2 regions of the Pseudoalteromonas sp. SR41-7 genome follow, and region 2 is predicted to be linked to the other one. Evidence: predicted binding sites of a transcription regulator. Region 2 holds the regulator's gene; the other holds the start of a gene.
What was found. The regulator ArgR, encoded in region 2, controls arginine synthesis, uptake and breakdown. The targets are predictions, from matches to a motif close to ANTGAATANNTATTCANT.
Positions count from the first base shown of each region.

Region 1: the regulator ArgR is predicted to act here: its motif matches at 5,774-5,791, upstream of gltB (glutamate synthase large subunit).

Region 1 covers NZ_JACJEF010000009.1:59,682-67,442, forward strand. Annotated here, with positions in the region: gene H5092_RS13360 (sigma-54 dependent transcriptional regulator) at 1-579, opposite strand, end outside; gene H5092_RS13365 (ABC transporter permease) at 651-1,859, opposite strand; gene H5092_RS13370 (ABC transporter permease) at 1,871-3,184, opposite strand; gene H5092_RS13375 (ABC transporter ATP-binding protein) at 3,188-3,898, opposite strand; gene H5092_RS13380 (efflux RND transporter periplasmic adaptor subunit) at 3,941-5,194, opposite strand; gene gltB (glutamate synthase large subunit) at 5,893-7,761, shown strand, end outside.
Region 2 covers NZ_JACJEF010000002.1:173,083-180,843, forward strand. Annotated here, with positions in the region: gene H5092_RS03495 (iron ABC transporter permease) at 1-641, shown strand, start outside; gene H5092_RS03500 (ABC transporter ATP-binding protein) at 642-1,691, shown strand; gene H5092_RS03505 (Dyp-type peroxidase) at 1,740-2,639, shown strand; gene argR (transcriptional regulator ArgR) at 2,647-3,114, opposite strand; gene mdh (malate dehydrogenase) at 3,340-4,272, shown strand; gene ispB (octaprenyl diphosphate synthase) at 4,358-5,329, opposite strand; gene rplU (50S ribosomal protein L21) at 5,752-6,063, shown strand; gene rpmA (50S ribosomal protein L27) at 6,080-6,337, shown strand; gene cgtA (Obg family GTPase CgtA) at 6,476-7,633, shown strand; gene folA (type 3 dihydrofolate reductase) at 7,707-7,761, shown strand, end outside.

The DNA of each region.
Region 1 (7,761 bases), on a different contig from region 2:
ATGCGCAATACACTCTTTGCCACTCCCATTAGGGCCTGTAATTAATGCAGATATATCAGATTTAGCCACTTGAAGCGCCATAGTAACCAGTCGTTCCATCGCAGTACTTTTAAATATTAGCCCAGCAAGGTCTGCATTTTTAAATGTACCTTCACGTTCTTGTTGATGGCGATTATGCGTCGCCATTATTTTTTTAGCACTGCCTAGCTCTATTAAATTACTGATACAAACTAGTAGTTTTGCATCATCCCAGGGTTTTGGTAAGTAATCAGCAGCACCTGCTTTTACAAGCTCAATGGCGGTGGCAAGTTCGGTCCAGGCTGTAATAAGTATAATAGGTAGGTGTGGGTTTATTTCTCGTAGTTCATAAAACAACGCTTTACCTTCTTCGCCAGAGGTGGTGTCACTGGTAAAGTTCATGTCTTGAATTACAAGCTCAATTCGCTGATAGCGAACTATTTGCAAAGCATCAAATGGATTTGTTGCAGTGACTACCGAAAAATCGTGGATCTCGAGCAACAATGAAAGTGCGTCGAGTACTGCTTGGTTATCATCAACAATGAGTATTTTATGAGTCATAGGTTATTTTTATAATTTTTTAATGGCTACACTGCCTTACTAAGCAGTGTAGCATAGTGATTTACATATTATTAAATAGTGCGAGTTGCGATACTGGGCGAAATATTGGCAGCGCGTTTAGCCGGCGCTAATACTGCAAGTAAACTCATTAAAAATACGGCAATGGCGGTAACGGCTATATAACTTGGCGGTAGTGCGGCTACAGAAAAATACTGCATTAACATTTTCCCAAGTAGTATTGCTGTTACTACACCTAAGGCTAAACCTAGGCTACAAATTAATGCATTTTCTACTAAAAAGTAGCTAACAATAGCTGACTTTCTTGCGCCAAGTGCTCTGCGTGTACCAATTTGCTTAGTACGTTTGCTAATATTAAATAAGGTTAAGCCAAAAATACCGAGAGCGGTTATAAGCACTAAAATAGTGATTAATACTATGAGCATGCGCATCATAAGGCGATCTTGAGCGGTATACTCATTTTTTAATTCATCAAGCCCTTTAATGTTGTTAATAACGCGTTTGCTGTAATTTTCGAGCATAGCATTTTCTATTTCTTTCATTACAGCTGCTCGCTGACCAGGCTTAGTACGAACGGCAACTTGTGCATAACTTGCTGCTTTAATATAAGGAATAAACGCAAGATTATCGGGTTTACTGTCTTTGAGCCACGGGCCTTTCATTTTTCCGATCACGCCAATAACTTTAAGTGGTAGGTCACCAAAATAAACTATTTTCCCTAAACCATCTCCATCAGGGTAGAGCTCATCAAGTAAGGCTTTAGTGACTATAGTGACGTTGGTGCGCTTTTGTGTAATTTCGTTTGTAACGAGCACTTCATCTTCGGTAAAGTTTCGCCCTGCAATTAAGTTAACGCCGTAGGTATTAATAGCATGATCGTCTATAAAAATATAAGCGGCCCTGACACTTAGGCCTTCTTGTGGGGCAGGTTTTAAATTAAAGCTCGAAGCGCTGCCACTCCCTGATAGTGGAATACTACTGCTTAATGCGGCATCGACCACGCCTGGCATTTTTCTAAGCATGCTTTCATCAAGCTCAAACTGCTGACTTAAGTTAATATCAGTACCAAAGGTCATTACATTAAACTTAAATATATCTTGTTCAGGGTAGCCCGTTTCTTGGTTTAAATAACTAATTCTATCTTGAATGATAAATGCAGCATTACTGACTATGGCTGTGGTAATTGCAATTTGAATTAGCAGTAATACAGCGCCCACCTTTGAGCGGCATAAGGCGTTAAATATAGGTTTTATTTCTAACATTGTGACATTCCTTATTGGCTCTTAAGATAAATAGCAGGATTGGTTTTACACACTAACCAAGCTGGGTAAAAACCAGCTAAAATGCAGGTTGTAATTGCAATCAATGGGGCGCTCAATAGCATGGTTAAATCCATTGTCGCTAAGTTTTCATAGTAGTCGTAGCTTTGCCCTACGCCCATTAAACCAAGTTGTGCTAGTACAATTCCTAGCATGCCACCTATAAAGCCAAGCATGGCGACCTCAACTAAGTGCTGTAAAAATATTTGCCTTTTACTAGCACCTAATGCGCGTCTTACACCTACTTCTGGCGCTCTGCGTAAAAACTTAGCTAAAAGTAAACCTAAAATATTGGCTAAGCAGACACCTAAGAACATAAAGCTCAGGCCCACTAAAATTTTATTGTCTTCGGTGACGACGTTGTTGTATTGCATCCATTGGTTTACATCGCGAAGTTTATACTCAAGTTCTTTACGATTAAATCGACCACGTTTTTGTTGTTCTTGCATATAGGCTAATAAGTAATTTTGATAGGCTTGTTTTTGTTCAAGCGTATTTAGCTCTGCCCAAAACTGGATCCATACTTGCTCAGATTGCAGTTTATCTGCAAAGGTTGGTGTGTTTTCGTGTTTCCATCCGTTGCTATTGCCCCAACTTACTAGCTCTTTTGTCTTTATTAAGCTAAAGGGCATAAATAATTCTTCTACTTGATTAAATGCACCGTTATTTAAATCATAATATTTAATATTGAGAGGCCAATGGTTAATAACACCAACTACTTGATAGCTTGCATCATCTAAGTAAATCAGTTCTCCGACGGAGTTTTGTCCTGCAAATAGTTTATCGTTTATCTCTTGGGTAATAACAACCACAGGTGCGCCAGAGTCTTCTTGCTCTTTGCTCCAAGCCCCTCCGTATAAAAATGACAAATTAAACATGCTAAAAAACTCAGGCGTTGTCATGCGAGCATTACCTATAAAAGGTTTTATTTTGTCGGAGTCTAGATAAACTGAGAAACCGGTACGTATCATAGCCACTTTTTTCTCTGGCGTGGGTGCGTTTAATAAGTTCTCTGCATCTTGATAGGTCAGTTGCAGTGGCATGTTATCTTCTGTCCACCACGTACTACCATCGTCCATTGTTTGTAATTGCACACTGTAAAGTTGGCTGCTTTTTTCTGGTATAGGATCGGCCGACATCATGTGATAAACACTAAGGCTGGTCATTGTTATGCCTATACCTATCGCAATGGCAAGTACCATTAAAAAGCTAACCAATGGGGTGCGCTTGAAGCTGCGCCAACTTAAATCTAAATAATGAATAAACATTAGTTAAACCCCCGATGCTGTTTTTATAGTTTGCGCGCCTTGATAAAGTGTAAAGTCGGCAAGTTGCCCATCAACTACTTGAATATTACGCGGAGCACGGCGGGCTAATTCGCTATCATGCGTTACCATTATTATAGTGGCACCGTCGCGATTTATTTGCTCAAGTAACTCCATAACTTGGCGAGCCATTAAGCTGTCAAGGTTACCTGTTGGCTCATCGGCAAGTAAAAAACGAGGTTCACCAGCAAGCGCACGAGCTATTGCCACACGTTGTTGCTGGCCACCGGAGAGTTGCTGAGGTAAGTGTTTAGCGCGAGATGCTAAACCAACTTGTTCAAGGCATTGCTCAATTCGACGTTTTCGCTCATTTGCTTTAATCCCTCTATAGCGAAGAGGAACTTCTATGTTTTCATATAAATTTAAATCGGGGATTAAATTAAAGCCTTGGAATATAAAGCCAATTTTTTGATTCCGTAAATCAGCACGTTGGTTATCGTTTAGGCTGCCAACATTAACGCCATCTAACAGGTACTCACCTTCGTTAAAAGGCTCGAGCATACCTGCAATATTTAAAAAGGTTGTTTTTCCTGAGCCGCTAGGACCGGTAACAGCAATAAATTCGCCTTCGTTTACTTGCAGGTTAAAGTCTCGAAGCGCATGGGTTTGTACCATTTCTGTTTGGTATACTTTACTTACATTGTTCATTTGTAACATGGTTGTTCCTAATTATTTTTAGCGTTGGTTGAGAACGTCTGTTTAATTTAATAAAATCGTATCGGCTTGCTTAAAGTCGCTGTAGCTTGAAATAATAATTTCATCGTTTTCTTTAACACCGCTTAAAAGTTCAACCGCATTAATGCTGGTGGCGCCGATTGTAATAGGTATACGCTTTGCAATATTGCCTTCTACCTTATAAGCAAAAATTCCGCCTTGCTGCATAAAAGCGCCGCGTTTTACTTGCATTACACCTTCTCGGTTGTCGAGTAAAATACGTGCAGTTAAGCGTTGGTTTTGACGGATGTTGTTAGTAACACCTTTAAATCGGACGCGTGCTGTTACTTCACGATTATTAACTTCTGGTGATATGGCGGATAAATTCCCCATCACTGTTTCATTGCCTAACTTAAGCTCTACTTCCATACCGAGTCCTAATTCGTTGGCGTAACTTTCAGGTACTTGAAGTTCCGCTTCGAAATTACTTAAGTCGACGAGAGTCATAAGAGGTTGGCTTTGCGTCACTGCGGCTTTTTGTTGCACTAATAGGTTACCCACGATCCCAGTAACGGTAGCCTTAATAGATAGGTTGCTTACTTTTCTGATTAAATCATCAACGATAAGTTGTTGGCGGGTCACATCACTTTTAGCAGCTTGTAGTTCAAAAGCGAGCGTGTCTTTGGCAAGCAATACCTCTTGTTGTGCATGTTTATAGGTGAGTCTTGCACGTGATAAATCATCAACTGCTTTTTCAAGATCAATTTGGCTAATTAAGTGCTTTTGAATTGATAACTGCGCGCGGCGATTTTCGCGCTCAGCGGCGTTAAGCTCAACTTGTGCCATATCGAGTGTTTTATTTAAAGTGAGTGTTTGGCGTCTTGCTTGCAAATACTGCCTTTGCTGCTCGCCTTGTAGTCGTTTAAGCACAGATTCTTGTTGCTTTAATTCGTTAGTTAACTCAGGGCTTTGTAGCAGGGCAAGTGTGTCCCCTTGCTTTACTGTATCGCCGGCCTTTACTTTTAAATCTATAAATCCACGTTCTGGACTGTAGATTTTAGGAGCATTAGCAGCAACAATTTTACCACTGGCGGCAATATCTCGAATGAGCGCTTTAACATGTACTTTTGCAACCTGTACTTTTGAGCGGCTAATAGAGCTTTTAGCGCTATGGTTAGTTAAAAAAATATAAGCAATTGTAGAGGCTGCAATGAAAATAACCGCAGTGATTATCGCGTATTTTTTATAGCTTATAGGTGCCTTTACTTGTACGTCTTGTGCGCTGGTATCTTTAATCATTTAATTCCCCCTACATTGCTTTTATGTATTTTTCGCACAGCAGTAATAAAGCAGCTGTGCAAATGGCGGCAATAGGAGAGAGCAAAAATAAGCTTAGAGTAAACATGGTAATTCCAATTAGCGATTATATGTAAAGCTATACGATTAATATGCCAACTATTATCACATTGATATTAAAGTGCTTTTTATTTTTTGTTCATGAAAATGATGTCCGCGGACAGTTTTTATGTCCGCATCGGACACCGCTTTAAATAAAAATTCACTATTAATGTACAAAAAAGGACATGAACTTTCATAACTATACTAATGAGCAGCAATAATCGGGGATGTTAAGCCATTAAAGTAATGAAATACCATAAAACTATCTAAATGTTAACTGAATAGCCCTTCATTTGTTGAATACTTATTCACTTTTACTCGCCTTTACGTTTACGTAAGCTGCACCTTTGGGTGCTTGTGTTTTTTACAATATGTTAAACTTGACACCAGTGTCATGAAAAAATAGTGGTTAAAATAACGCTAAATGTTAAAAATAATGATAAAAAGAAATCTTGCTATGAAGTGAGAAATATTCAAGAATGTGAATATGTATTCAAAGTGCTATTGACTCTATTTAAGATAGAGGCTAGTTTTGTCCGTCTGTTAGCAAATCGTCGAGCAGTTCATCCACGCTAACAGTGCAGCAAGGGGAGGGGTCTATGTTATACGACTCAAAGTTAGAAAAAGAAAATTGTGGCTTTGGCTTAATAGCCCAAGTTAATGGTCAAGCTAGTCATAGGCTTATTCGTACTGCTATTACGGGGCTTGATCGCATGCAGCACCGTGGCGGTATATCTGCCGATGGTAAAACAGGTGATGGCTGTGGTTTATTATTACAAAAACCAGATAGCTTTTTCCGTGCAATTGCCAGTGAACATAATTGGCACTTAGGCAAAAACTACGCAGTGGGTATGATATTTTTAAATTCAGACCCTGTTTTAGCACAAGCTGCAAAACAAATACTTAGCGAAGAATTAGAAAAAGAAACGCTAAATATTTTAGGTTGGCGTGTTGTACCAACCGACCCATCTATGTTGGGTCCTATTGCTGTACAGCAATTACCAGGTTTTGAACAAATTTTTGTTAGCGCGCCAGAAGGTTGGCGTTCTAAAGACTTAGAGCGTCGCTTATATGTAGCACGCCGCCGCGCTGAAAAGCGCATTGTTGATGATGAAGCTTTCTATATCGCAAGTCTATCTGGTTTGGTAACTATCTATAAAGGCTTAATGATGCCTGCGGATTTACCTAATTTTTACCTAGATTTAGCTGATATTCGTATGACGAGTGCGATTTGTGTTTTCCATCAGCGCTTTTCTACTAATACTCAGCCGCGTTGGCCTTTAGCTCAACCTTTCCGCTATTTAGCACACAATGGTGAAATTAATACTATTGAAGGTAACCGCCAGTGGGCACGCGCACGTTCTTATAAGTTTGCGTCACCGCTTATTCCTGACTTACAAAGCGCAGCGCCGTTTGTAAACGAAACCGGTTCTGATTCATCAAGCCTAGATAATATGCTTGAGCTATTTTTAGCTGGCGGCATGGATTTATTCCGCGCTATGCGTATGCTCGTGCCGCCTGCATGGCAGAAAAACCGTGCAATGGACGACGATTTACGTGCATTTTACGACTTTAACTCTATGCATATGGAACCATGGGATGGCCCGGCAGGTATTGTTATGTCGGATGGTCGTTTTGCAGCGTGTAACCTTGACCGTAATGGACTTCGCCCAGCACGTTATGTAATTACACAAGATGGTTTTATTACGCTTGCATCAGAAGTGGGTATTTGGGATTACACTGCCGATGAAGTGGTTGAAAAAGGCCGTGTTGGTCCAGGTGAATTATTAGTTATTGATACTAAACTTGGCAAAATCTGGCACTCGGATGAAATCGATCAAGATTTAAAATCTCGCCATCCTTACAAGTCATGGCTTGAAGAAAACGTTAAACGTTTAGTTCCATTTGAAGAACTTACTGAGCAAGACGCTGGTAATCGCTCATTTGATGACGAAACGCTAGCTAAATATCAAAAAATGTTTGGTTATACCAACGAAGAGCTTGATAGCGTTATTCGTGTAATGGGTGAAAACGGCCAAGAAGCGACAGGCTCAATGGGTGATGACACGCCATTTGCTGTGCTTAGTGAAGGGCATCGTTCACTTTATGATTACTTCCGCCAAAAATTTGCGCAAGTAACAAATCCACCTATCGATCCACTACGTGAAAACCATGTAATGTCGCTTGCAACCTGTATTGGTAGTGAGCAAAACGTATTTAACGAAACAACGGGCCACGCTAAGCGCCTACAGTTTGATACACCAATTTTAATGTACGCAGATATGCAGCAGCTATTAAATGCTGATGAAGCGCACTACAGCTACTGTAAAATTGATATTACCTACACAGTTGAAGAGGGTTTAGAAAACGCGGTTACGCGTATTTGTGACCAAGCACAAGAAAAAGCAGCTGCGGGCTGTATCATGCTTATTTTAACTGACCGTAACTTTGATGAAATAAATTTACCA
Region 2 (7,761 bases):
GGCAAAGTTTAAAGGTGGCGGGAGTTGTAAGTGTTATAACCATTACATTGAGTGTTTTTGTGGTTTTTTATCAGCGTGTTGCAAAGCAAGCGTATCCGCTTATTCCTGGGCGTTTAGCAAGCACAGGTTATGCGTTGCCAGGAACTGTTCTCGCTATTGCGGTTTTATTACCTCTTACATTATTAGAGAGCACTATTAACACAGCGCTCGAGAAGTATAACTTAGACATTGGCTTACTGCTTACAGGTAGCATTCTTACTATTATTATTGCTTATATTGTTAGGTTTTACGCCATTGCACACGGAGCAATTGAGTCGAGTTTTTTACGTATTAGTCCATCACTTGATATGGCAAGCCAATCAATGGGTAAAAGCCAAGGGCAAACGCTGCGTTTAGTGCACCTACCTTTACTGCGAAGAGGATTGCTCACTGCTGCCTTATTGGTATTTATTGAGTGTATGAAAGAGTTGCCAGCTGCGCTATTGCTCAGACCGTTTAATTTTGAAAGCTTAGCTACTCATGTATTTCAGTATGTGAGTGATGAGCAATTAGAGCTTGCTTCAATATCGGCTTTATTTATTGTTATTGTTGGGTTTATTCCTTTGTATTTTATTAATCGTTCTATGGAGCAGCGTAGTTAAATGAGTAGTTTAATTTTACAAGGCGTGAGCTATCACTATAACGGCACAAAGGTTATTCACGATTTAGATTTAACGGTGGGTAAAGATGAAATTGTTTGTCTACTTGGAGCGAGTGGGTGTGGCAAAACGACCACGTTAAAAGCGATTGCAGGTTTAATTGAAGCTAAGCAAGGGTCTATTTTTATAGACGGTAAATTAGTGAGTGATGAGCAATCTTTTGTCTCACCTGAGCACCGTAACATCGGCATGATGTTTCAAGATTATGCGCTGTTTCCGCATTTAACGGTGGCAAATAATATCGCATTTGGGCTTAGTAAAATGAGCAAAGCTCAAAAGCAGCAACGCGTTGATGAAATGCTTAAGCTTGTACATTTAATTGGCTGTGCTGACAGGTTTCCACACCAGTTATCGGGTGGTCAACAGCAGCGTGTAGCTATTGCTCGTGCATTAGCTTATAAGCCTAGTTTATTGCTACTTGATGAGCCCTTTTCAAATATCGACACACAAGTACGCTTTGAATTAATTGCTGATATACGTCGAATTATTAAGGCAACTCAAGTATCTGCTGTATTTGTTACACATTCAAAAGAAGAGGCATTTGCCTTTTCAGATACACTGGCCATTATGCATCGCGGTAAAATTGAGCAACAAGGCACGCCTGAGCAGCTTTTTGCAGCTCCATGTTCAAAGGAGGTTGCAGAGTTTCTGGGTCAGGGCATATACTTAAGCGCAGAAGTGTTAACCGCAACTGAATATAAAACACCATTTGGTTTAGTCGAATCTTATGTTGAGAGTAAGCATAATGTAAGTGCAGGGCTTATATATGTGCGCCCTCATCAAATAGAATTAGTGGCAGATAACCAAAGTGACAAATTCAGCAAGCGAGCTACAATCATAAGTCGTCGCTTTGTTGGTTCGGCGTATGTTTATTCGCTTGTTATTGATGAACAAGAAATTGAAGTTGCTGCACAATATGGCCAGTCATTTGAAAATAATGATCAGGTTATAATAAAAATAAAACCTCACACGGTGAATTTTTTCGAATCGTAATTAATTTGTTATTCGCTGTGTTTTTATCTGTAAAACTAAGGAATAACAATGGCGCAAGCGCAATCAGGGATTTGTGCTGAAGCAAACTTACACGGTTTGCACTTATTTTTTAATGTGTTTGATGGTCAAGACGAATCACTTCGCGCAAAGTTAAAACAAGTAAGCGCTATAGAAGAAGAGTTTAGCGATCAATTTTCAGAATCAATGCTCTCTTGTATGGTTGCTATTGGTGCGCAATACTGGCCGCATATCCTCCCTGAATACATTCCAAGCGAATTACAGAGCTTTCCCAATATAACCCATAGCGATCACCAAATGAGCGTACAACCGTGCGATTTATTTGTGCAAATTCGCTCTGACCGTGAAGATGTTAACCATTTATTTGCGCTGCAAATTTTAAAATTATTTGCCCCCGATGTTGAGCTGGTGGAGCAAATTCGTAATTTTCGTTTTTTAGATGGTCGTGATTTTAACGGTTTTATTTATGGTGGCGACACCGCACATGGAAGAAAAAAGCGCGCTACGGCTTTAATCAGCAACCCTGGTAGCTTTGAAGATCAGGGGAGTTATATTCATGTTCAGCGTTATAAACATGATTTAACTATGTGGCAGCATTTATCATTGAGTGAGCAAGAGCAAATAATGGGACGTACGCGTCTTGATAACACGCTAATTACTCCAGCGGTCGAAACCAGCCATGCTTCGCGAAGTGAGCTAAAAGACGAAGACGGACAACCGCTACTATTAAATCAAAGCATGCCTTATGGCGACGTGTATGAGCAGGGAATGTTATCAATTACATGCGCTTGTACGGGCACCGCATTTGAAAAAGTACTTAATAGTCGTTTAGGGGAAGGGGATTGCTACGACCACTGGCTTGATTTTACTCAAGCCGATATGGGCTCTGCTTTCTTTGCACCTTCAATAGGGTTTTTAAAACAAATTTAGTTTGCTATTAAACTGTATCAAATAAAATGCGAACACGTTCAAGTGTTACATCTATTTCAGATATTTTAGCAGGAGCGATAAAAATAGTATCGTCGCCTGCAATTGTTCCTAGTACGCCATCTGCTTTACCTAATGAATCTAATAAACGTGCAATAAGCTGAGCAGCACCTGGGCTGGTACGAATGATGATCATCATTTCGTTGTGCATAATGTCGATTACTAATTGGCGTAATGGGCTTTTAGCCGTAGGTACACCCATTTCAGCAGGTAAGCAGTAAACCATTTCTTGTTTGGCATTACGTGTGCGTACAGCGCCAAATTTACTTAACATGCGTGATACTTTACTTTGGCTTATATTGTCAAAACCTTGATCTTTTAACGCATCAACTATTTCGCCTTGAGAGCCAAAATTTTCTTCTTTTAATAGTGATTTAAATGCTTTTACCAGTGCTTCTTGTTTATCTTGTGGTTGCATAGTCTTTATTCGTTTTTGTTATTTATGCCGCAAATTCTACACAAAAATGAATAATTATGCAGCAGTTGTTTAGTTAACTTGCCAGTTTGATGCGTTAAATCACATAAGTTTACGACTATGGTCGAAAATATACTTGAAATAGACAGGATAAATTTGTTTTTAGTCGCTAATTTCATTATCTTAAGAGCCACAAATGTTTCCTACCTCAAATTACGGAGAATTCCAATGAAAGTTGCTGTATTAGGTGCTGCAGGCGGTATCGGCCAAGCGTTGTCTTTATTATTAAAAACAGGCTTACCAGCTGGCTCTGAATTATCACTTTATGATGTTGCACCAGTGGTACCAGGTGTTGCGGTTGACCTTTCTCACATCCCAACAGATGTTAAAGTTGCAGGCTTTGGCGCAGACGATTTAAATAAAGCGCTTGAAGGCTCTGACATCGTTCTTATCCCAGCGGGTATGCCACGTAAACCAGGTATGGATCGTGCTGATTTATTCAATGTAAATGCTGGCATCATCAAAACTTTAGCAGAAGGCATTGTTGCCAGCTGTCCTAAAGCGTTAGTAGGTATTATTACTAACCCAGTAAATGGCACAGTTCCAATTGTTGCTGAAGTATTCAAAAAAGCAGGTACTTACGACGCTAAACGCGTATTCGGTATTACTACGCTTGACGTTATTCGTTCAGAAGCATTTGTTGCTGAACTTAAAGGCGTAGACGTAGCAACTGTAAAAGTACCAGTAATTGGTGGTCACTCAGGCACAACTATTCTGCCTCTACTTTCTCAAGTTGAAGGTGTTTCTTTCACTGATGAAGAAGTTGCTGCACTTACTCCACGTATCCAAAATGCGGGTACTGAAGTTGTAAATGCTAAAGCAGGCGGTGGTTCAGCTACGCTATCTATGGGTGCTGCTGCAGCTCGTTTTTGTATGTCTTTAGTTAAAGGCCTACAAGGTGAAGAAGTTGTAGATTACGCTTACGTTGCTGTTGAAAATGGCGATGCAGAGTACTTTGCACATCCAGTACGTTTAGGTAAAAACGGCGTAGAAGAAATTCTTTCTTACGGCGAACTAAGCGCATTTGAAACAAAAGCAAAAAATGACATGCTTGAAACTCTGAAAAAAGACATCAAAGAAGGTGTTGATTTCATGGCGTAATAGCCAGTTTAAGCAACAAAAAAGCCTGCATTTGCAGGCTTTTTTATTGCTCAGAATTAATGTCACACTGTGTAACTAGTTAAAACTAGTGGTCGCGGTCAACCGCAATACGGGCAAGGCTTATAAGTGCTTGCTTATAGTCAGACTCAGCTAAAAAGTCTAAACAGGCAATGGCTTTTTCGGCCTCAAGCTCTGCTTTTTGCATTGTAAACTCAAGCGCATTAGTTTGTTTTAGTGCAGTTAAAATTTCTTCTAAATGCTCCATACCATTACTGTGCTCTATTGCATCACGAATGAGCTGTGTTTGCTGCTCGCTACCATGTTGCATAGCATAAATAAGCGGAAGGGTTGGTTTGCCTTCAGCTAAATCATCGCCAATGTTTTTACCTAGCTGCTCAGCATCTGCATTGTAATCGAGTACGTCATCTACTAGTTGAAACGCAGTACCTAAATGCATACCGTATAGGTTTAGTGCATCAAGTGTCGCTTGGTCTTGCTCTGTGATAATGGCAGCAAGGCCTGTAGCTGCTTCAAATAATTTAGCCGTTTTAGAGTAAATAACCTGCATATAGCTGGCTTCAGTCGTATCTGGGTCATTGCAGTTCATCAGCTGCAATACTTCACCTTCAGCAATAATGTTTGTTGCATCGGCAAGTACTTGCATAATCTGCATTTTTCCAAGGCCAACCATAAGCTGAAATGAGCGAGTGTAAATAAAGTCACCAACCAATACGCTAGCAGCATTACCAAATTCAGCATTTGCTGTAGGCGTGCCACGTCGTAAGTTTGATTCATCTACAACATCATCATGCAATAGCGTTGCTGTATGGATAAACTCAACAATTGTTGCAAGTGTTATGTGATCTTTACCCTGATAACCGAGCGCTTTGGCTGCTAAAATAGCCAGCATTGGACGAACGCGTTTGCCGCCACTGCTAACTATATATAAACCAAGCTGATTAACTAACGCCACATCTGAGCGCATTTGCGCATGTATAAGTTGATTGACGTCATTCATATCGCTTTCGATTAACGCCTGGATAGCTTTTATATCCATTGATCTCCGAGCCAATTTTTATGTGTGAACGGCGCAGATTGTACAACAAAAAATGCACTAGCTCGATATTTTGTGACGATTGATTGAAAAAACACTATTAAAGTACTTAATTTAGACTGAATTAGCCAAGATAACTGATTAATTGATAATCAATATACAGTTTATGGTGTGCTTAGATATTGAGCTGTGAGGGTCATATTTGAGTACATTAATTTATTTCGGCTAAGAGTTAAAAAGCGCTTGGCAAAAGGGCCAATTAATATAAAATGGGGTAAATATTGAATTGCTCTCAAAGCAGGTACTTTTTATTCATTTTAATTACAAAATAGGCTTGCTAGTTATTTCGCGTTAGCGTAAACTTCGCGCCCTATCGAAGAATATTTTAGTTGCGCCGATTTGAGGGTGCACAGACGGAGTTAATTATGTACGCGGTTTTCCAAAGTGGTGGTAAACAGCATCGTGTGACTGAAGGTCAAACGATTCGTCTTGAAAAATTAGACGTTGAAACTGGTGCGGCAGTAGAATTTGATTCAGTACTTTTAGTTGCTGATGGTGAGAAAATCGAGATCGGTGTACCGTTCGTAAACGGTGGCAAGATAACAGCTGAGGTTGTTTCACATGGTCGCGGTGAGAAGATTAAGGTTGTTAAATTTAGACGCCGTAAGCATTCTCGTAAGCAAATGGGCCATCGTCAATGGTTCACTGAAGTTAAAATCACTAGCATTAGCGCTTAATTAGAGGTACTTAGAAATGGCACATAAAAAAGCAGCTGGTAGTACTCGTAACGGTCGCGATTCAGAAAGCAAACGCCTAGGTGTTAAGCGTTTTGGTGGCGAATCAGTTCTAGCGGGTAGCATCATTGTTCGTCAGCGTGGAACTCGTTTCCACCCTGGTACTAACGTAGGTATCGGTAAAGACCACACTATCTTCGCAAAAGCAGATGGTAAAGTTCAGTTTGAACAAAAAGGTCCTTTAAACCGTAAATACGTAACTATCGTAACTGAGTAATCAGTAAGGTAGTTAAAAACCCCGCCTTTGCGGGGTTTTTTGTTTTGTAGTCAGCCAATATATACCCAAGCCTGCATTTGTGCTGGCTTGGGTATATAATAGAGTTATTAAACAAGCCAATCCCTAAAGTGAGTAATCATGAAGTTTGTAGATGAAGTAGAAATTCGCGCAGAAGCTGGAGACGGTGGCAGCGGCATCGTGTCTTTCCGTCGTGAAAAATATGTTCCAGATGGTGGACCAGACGGCGGTGACGGTGGAGACGGTGGTAGTGTTTATCTACAAGCTGATGAAAACTTAAATACCTTAATTGATTATCAGTTTGAGCGCTTCCATAGAGCTGAACGTGGTACTAACGGTCGTAGCCGTAACTGTACAGGCCGAAAAGCTGATGACTTGTTTGTTATGGTGCCTGTAGGCACGCGCATCATGGATGTTGATACCCAAGAGGGACTTGGCGACTTAACTCAACATGGTCAACGAATTTTGGTTGCAAAAGGTGGTTTCCACGGCTTGGGGAATGCGCGTTTTAAATCAAGTACTAACCGAGCACCTCGTCAAAAAACATTAGGCACACCAGGTGAAGTACGTAACTTAAAATTAGAGTTACTATTATTAGCTGATGTTGGCTTACTTGGACTACCAAATGCCGGTAAATCTACGTTTATCCGCAGTGTATCTGCAGCAAGACCAAAAGTAGCTGATTACCCATTCACGACGCTTATTCCTAATTTAGGTGTGGTACGTCCTGAAGCAAATAAATCATTTGTTATAGCCGATATTCCGGGTCTAATTGAAGGTGCATCTGATGGCGCAGGCCTAGGTATTCGCTTTTTGAAACATTTAGAGCGTTGTCGTGTGTTATTACACATTATTGATGTAATGCCGGTAGATGGTTCAAACCCTGTTGATAATGCGTTTTCGATTATTAACGAGCTGCACCAATACAGCCCTAAATTAGCTGAGAAGCCACGCTGGTTAGTATTTAATAAAATAGATTTATTACCAGAGGATGAAGCAAAAGCGTTATGCGAATCGATTGCAGAAGAGCTGGGCGAAACTGAAAATATCTATCACATTTCAGCAATTAATAAACTTAACACTCAACCATTAATCCACAACATAATGACACTACTTGATAGCATGCCTAAAGAGAAATTTGTACAAGTGGAAGATGAAGAAGTTGAATTTAAGTGGGATACCTATCATGAAAAAGCCACTAAAGGTAAGGGTAATGATGATGATTGGGATGACTGGGATGAAGATGATTACGACGTAGAAGTTGTCTACGAGCGTTAATTAAATAGAATTTACTAAAAAGGAGCTTATGCTCCTTTTTCTTTGTTTAAGAATAAAGTACTAGGTGTTTATTATGATAATTTCAATGATTGCAGCAATGGCAAATAACCGTGTAATTGGTCTAGATA